2 regions of the Cyclobacterium sediminis genome follow, and region 1 is predicted to be linked to the other one. Evidence: riboswitches for the same ligand, from Rfam matches in the RefSeq annotation. Region 1 holds a riboswitch; the other holds the start of a gene.

What was found. A riboswitch is a leader RNA that binds a small molecule or an ion and turns the genes downstream of it on or off. The one in region 1 is predicted to bind cobalamin.
Region 2: it holds a riboswitch for cobalamin, as region 1 does, so the genes downstream of both, metE (5-methyltetrahydropteroyltriglutamate--homocysteine S-methyltransferase) here and ACYVHJ_RS01785 (TonB-dependent receptor) in region 1, are expected to answer to the same signal.

Annotation. Positions count from the first base shown of each region.
Region 1 covers NZ_BAAGVC010000002.1:301,293-304,462, reverse strand. The annotation lists gene ACYVHJ_RS01785 (TonB-dependent receptor) at 1-1,673, opposite strand, end outside; cobalamin riboswitch at 1,861-2,073, opposite strand; gene ACYVHJ_RS01780 (ABC transporter substrate-binding protein) at 2,178-3,170, shown strand, end outside.
Region 2 covers NZ_BAAGVC010000018.1:28,919-32,088, forward strand. The annotation lists gene ACYVHJ_RS15595 (DUF1501 domain-containing protein) at 1-444, shown strand, start outside; gene ACYVHJ_RS15600 (NHL repeat-containing protein) at 454-1,518, shown strand; cobalamin riboswitch at 1,614-1,805, shown strand; gene metE (5-methyltetrahydropteroyltriglutamate--homocysteine S-methyltransferase) at 1,989-3,170, shown strand, end outside.

The DNA.
Region 1 (3,170 bases):
GTCCATTGGTTTTGAATGTAAAATTTGTAAGGACCACTTTGAAGGTTGCCTTGCGTACGTATTTTATGCTTGGGCACATATGGAAGCTGCTTACCTTGACTAAGCGTATTCCCTACATCGCCAGACTGATTGACTGCACTATTTAAGCCATAGTCCACATGTATGGTCCAAAGATTTTCCCCTTGCAAAAACCCTCCTTTGAAGAAATACTCCAAGCCTTGGTTGACTACATTACGCACATTTTCGGCTTGCCAATAAGTACTGTGTGGCAGCCAAAGAATCCAGTCATCTACATTCATATGAAAATAGGTAAGCCTATTTTCAATACTAAAGGCCGATAAATTGGCCTTAGCTGTTAGCCCTATCTCTTTGCTGAGGCTTTTCTCGGGTTTTAAATTGGGATTTCCACCGGGTACCCAGAACCTATCGTTCAATGTGGGTATTTTAAAACTTCTCGACAGGTTGCTTATTAGTTGCCAATTCCATTCAGTTGATTCAAAGAAAGTCCATTCCACGCCTAGTGAAGGAGTAAAAGGAACAGCTTCACTATCATGAATAAGTTGCCTGAGCTGCATAGAAATCCCAAGATTTTGACTTGGTCTGAAATTGGTCGCTTGGTATAATTCTATTCGCTGTTCCTGTCGATTATAGGTGGCTAATTGCCCTTTGATATGTGAAAAACGAATACCTGCAAGGGACTGCCATTTCTGAGAGAAAGCGTAATCCAAGGAGGTACCTAGTAAAAATAAACGGGTTTCATTCCTATCGGAATTGAATACCATCACATCATTGGAAATCCCGGTGCTGGCAGTCCAGGTAAGATTTTCACCGGAATGGGTATAATCTATTATGGCCCTAATACTTCGATCCTCCTGCACATCATTGGTTGATGAACCAAGCAGGGGCTGGATTTGTCGGTTATTGGCGTTGATCCAAAGGTTGGCTTTCAGTGTTTGTGCGGTGTTAATGCTATAAGCAAAATTCTGTACCAAACCAATTTGAGAAACCCTGGCATGATCTTGACGTTTTTCCGGTGTACCGGGACTCGCATAATCTTTATAGGTGAAATTGTTAGCAGTGTAATTTCGGTAAAGGTTGGTTTTGAAAGCCAATTTCTCATTCCCTTGCCGATAACTTACCTGCTGATGCCATCGGCCAAAACTCCCTAATAGTGTGCCGATCTTTAGTTCATTTCCGGTATTGAATTTTAGATCTGAGGACAAATGAACGGATCCCCCGATGGCGTCTGTACCATATAAAGCCCCGGAACTCCCGTAATGTATATTCACCGCGTCAAATCCTCCCACCGGAAATATTGAATAATCTGCTTGTCCAAGGGAAGGGCTGTTTACCGGCAATCCATTCCAAAACAAAGCGTTGTGTCCCGCTGAGGTACCTCGTATGCTTAGAGAAGCGATCATTCCCGGTCCGTATTGTCTTAAAAACAAGCCTGTTTCCTGCTGTAAAACCTCCCCCAATGAATATCCCGACAAATGCGCTAACTTGCCTTTATCGAGTGTCCTAACATACTGGCCAAAAGCATACTTCCTCAAGGCAGCAGCATGGACTTCCACCTGAGAAAGTACTAGCGTATCTTGAGGAGACACAATTGAGGAATCCGGTTCGCTCTGCCAACCTGCAAAAATAAAAACCAAACAAGCAATTAATGACATCCTCTTTCTTACAATTAATGATCCATGTTTTCATACATTCCGGAAAAAGAGGAGAATAGAGAATATTAACAGGTAAGCAAGCCTGGACCTTCACCAAAAAGCATCTGACCTGGTTACCAATGTTCAATCAATTAAAATATTGAAAGCAGCTAAAATTTTCTTCTCAGCCTTTCTCCCGAAAGCTACGAATGACAAGATTTTAATGGCAGGTCTCCTGACTTCCCAAGGTAAATCCGCCTTCTCATCCCAAATAGGACAATGGCAAAGGATGGATTTCCATTTTCTTTATTGTAGTAAAGACTGGGTTACAGTTGCGGGGACAGTTTCGGACTTTCACCAAATTCCCTATTAATCCCGAGCGCCTGGTTAAGGATCGGGAACCATAAATCGGCACAAACATACGCTAAAAACTCTATTTGAAAAAATTAAGTTATTGGAAATGGTCTTAGCAATGATTTACTTTGACCTGAAAATTAAATCTTATTTATCCTTTTTTACGAAAAAATGGCTGCTATCCGTTTGTTAATTTTTGTCCTACTAATCATTTCATCATGCAGGCAATCCGATCAAAGAGGTAGTTTGGATGCATTGAAAGAAGTTCCTTTACGCTATGCCGAAGGTTTTTCGCTTTTTCGTGGAGAAAATTATTATATCATTGAAATTATTCAACAGGATACTGAAAACCAACGTTTTTTGGTGCAGGATAAGCAAGAAAGCATCGAACTTCCTGAACTCTCTATCGATGGAAAAATTGTAGCTGGAAGCCATAAAATTATATTATCGGCCACTCCGCAGGTTGCTCATTTGGATTACCTGGATGCTGCAGAAAACCTTATGGCTTTCCCTGACCTCGATCTGATCACTTCAGAGAAAGTCAGAAAAAGCATCAATGATAACAAAATAATTGATCTGGGTAAAGGACCGGCATGGGATTTAGAAAAGATCATCGACTTACAGCCCGACTGGGTTATGGTATCAGGGTTTGGTGAGACCTCCCAAATGGAAAACCGATTAAAATCCGCCAAAATACCGGTGCTAATAAATAAGGAGTACCAAGAGAAGCATCCATTGGGAAGGGCTGAGTGGATCAAAATTACCGGTGTATTGTTGGGGAAAATGGAGAAAGCGGAGGTAATTTACACTGAAATCGCCGACAATTACCAAAATGCACTAGAACGGGTAAGCCAGATACCTTCACAAGACAAACCTTCCGTACTTTCAGGCTCTATGTACAAAGACATTTGGTATGCACCGGCCAAAGACAGTTGGGCAGCTAAAATCATAGGGGATGCTGCCGGCCAATACCTATTCGACCAAATAGAAGGAAGGGGGAGTTTGACACTAAATTATGAATTTGTCCTAGATCAGGCAGGACAGGCAGCCTATTGGATTGGAGCAGCTGACCATACTTCTTTAGGCAGTATGGTTGATCAAAACCCTAAATACAGTGATTTTGAAGCGTATAAAAAGAAAAAAGTATTCACTTATACTTTGGGA
Region 2 (3,170 bases), on a different contig from region 1:
CATATGGGCTGGGACCAGCATGGTAGTTTACCAAGTGGCATCAAGCGCCAGGCATTAAGCACAGATCAGGCCACCGCCGGTTTGATTCAAGACCTCAAACAAAGAGGACTTCTGGAAGACACTTTGGTAGTTTGGGGAGGAGAGTTTGGCAGAACCAGTTTTTCACAAGGAAGGCTTACCGCAACCAACTATGGCAGGGACCATCATCCCGGATGCTTTACCATGTGGATGGCAGGGGCTGGAGTAAAAAAAGGAATGGTCTATGGAGAAACCGATGAATTCAGTTATAATGTAGCCGAAAACCCGGTGCATGTTCATGACTTTCAAGCCACTTTACTACACCTATTGGGTATAGACCATGAAAAATTAACTTTTAAACATCAAGGCAGAAGATTCAGACTAACGGATGTCCACGGACAGGTAGTCAATGAACTCTTGGCATAAATACAATTCATGCATTCACGAAGAAAATTTATCCAAAAATCCATCACCGGTGGTGCAGTATTTACTGCCGGAATCCCTCTTTTCAACATCAATTCATATGCAGCGCAGCTTCAAAAGGACATGCTGGGCCATGGTGATTTCCAATACAGAATAGAAAGAGAATGGAGCAAAACCAACAGCAACAGCCATCCTGTAAATAACTGCCACGAAATGGTTTTGGACCGAAAGAACAGATTGATACTGTTGACTGACCATCCGAAAAACAATGTCCTGGTTTATGATACTTCAGGAAAAATTTTGGTCACTTGGACTTTAGGTTTTTCAGGTGCCCATGGTTTGTCGATTTCGAAAGAAGGTGGTGAAGAATTTTTGTTCATCACCGATACCGGTTTAGGAAAGGTAGTAAAATGCACCATGGACGGTAAAATCCTGATGGAATTGGATCATCCGGGCAAAATAGGAGCTTACAGCGAACAAGCCTTTTATCGGCCCACCGAAACAGCCATAGGCCCCAATGGGGATATTTATGTGGCCGACGGTTATGGTTCCCAGTTTATTTTGCAATTCGACAAGTCAGGTCAATTTATTCGCAAATTTGGCGGAGACAGTTTTCTCCAACCGGACAAATTTAAACAGGCACATGGTGTGGCCATAGATTACCGAGACCCTAGCAATCCGAGCCTACTTTGCTCTGCAAGAATAAAAAATACTTTCAAGCGCTTTACTTTAGAAGGGGAATACTTGGAAGACATTTATTTACCCGGTGCATTTATAAGCCGACCTGTTTTGGATGATGAAAATTTATACTCCGGTGTCTGTTTTGGTATGGAAAGAGACAATTATAACATGCATTTAAACAAAGGCTTTGTAACCATTTTAGACAAAGACAACAAAGTGGTTTCTAATCCCGGAGGCACCAAACCTGTTTATAAAAAAGGTAAACTTGAACTGATGTTTCAAGAAGAACCCATCTTCAAACATTGTCATGATGTGTGTTTGGACAGGGACAAAAACCTCTATGTTTGCCAATGGAATGCGGATGGTGTTTACCCCTATAAATTACACCGGGTATAATTTTACAGCTACCTTTTTCCTCTCCTTTTTGAAATTGTTGCAGGAAATGTAATTTATCTGTCCTACATTTGGGGGCAATAAGTTCTTTTATTATTTCTTTATCAACCGAAATAGGTTTTACTTAACGTGAATTAATAGGGAATCGTGTGAGAATCACGAACTGTCGCGCAACTGTAAGTAACTACAAAGGTTTTTACCCATAGCAAATCCACTGTTCTAATCTTTAGAATGGGAAGGAAGGTAAAAATGTTACAAGTCAGGAGACCTGCCTGTTTCGAATTGACAACGCTTTCGCGATCTAAAGTCTGGTGTCAGGTTGGATATTATCAACTAAAACAATTGTTTGCCATGGGATAATTGTGCCTTTTTTGATCAATTTCTACAACCAACTCCACTCCCATTTCTACAAAGCGTTTGAAATAAAGCAAAGGGCTTTTAACTCATTTTATTCATTAAAAAGTTAAAAGAACATGCAAACGCACATTCTTGGCTATCCGCGAATTGGTAGCAAACGAGAACTCAAAAAAGCCTGCGAGCAGTATTGGTCAGGCAAAATTTCCGGTACAGCATTAGAAGAGGCCGGAAAACAAATCCGTTTTCAAAATTGGAAAACCCAGCAAGAACAGGGAATAGACCTTATCCCTGTAAATGATTTCTCTTTTTATGATCAAGTGCTGGACATGTCCTTAACAGTAGGAGCCATTCCCGAAAGGTATGCAGCCCTTGTAAAAAATAAGGAGATTTCCTCTCTGGATCTTTATTTTGCCATGGCTCGAGGCTATCAAAAAGAGGGATTAGACATCACCGCCATGGAAATGACCAAATGGTTTGATACCAATTACCATTACCTGGTGCCTGAGTTTACAGTCGATCAAAGCTTCAGTAATCATTCTTCAAAGGTGGTTGAAGAATTTAAGGAGGCTAAAAAACTAGGAATCAAAGCCAAGCCGGTTCTAATAGGTCCGGTGACCTATCTCTGGCTAGGAAAAGAGAAAACCAAAGGTTTTGAAAAAATTGACCTTATTCATAAACTCCTTCCGGTATATTTGGAGATTCTTAAAGAATTGGAGGAAAATGGAGTGGATTGGGTTCAATTTGATGAACCCGTATTAGGCTTGGACCTCAATTCAAAGGAAAAAGAGGCTTTCCTTATGGTCTATAAAACCATCAGAAAAACGTTCCCCAAGCTAAAGACCTTACTGGCCACCTATTTTGAAGGATTAAATGACAATACAGCATTGGCCTTGTCCCTCCCCGTGTGTGCCCTTCATCTGGATCTGGTCAGAAACCCAGAACAACTGGATGAAGTATTGAGCCAAATCCCTGAAAATCTGAGCATTTCTTTGGGCTTCGTTGACGGCCGAAACATTTGGAAAAATGACTTTGAAAAATCGCTCAAAGCAATCAAAAAAGCCAGCCATACCCTTGGGCGAGAAAAGATCATGATTGCTCCCTCATGCTCCCTATTGCATGTTCCTTATGATTTGGAACTGGAACGTCAAGAAGACATCTTATTACCTGAGATTAAAAGGTGGATGGCTTTTGCCAAACAAAAATTGAAAGAGGTTACTTTATTGCAAGAACTCTCTTTACCCAATCCGGAAAAAAATCAGCTCTTGGCCTATGAGGACAATAAGGCCGCCATTGCTAAT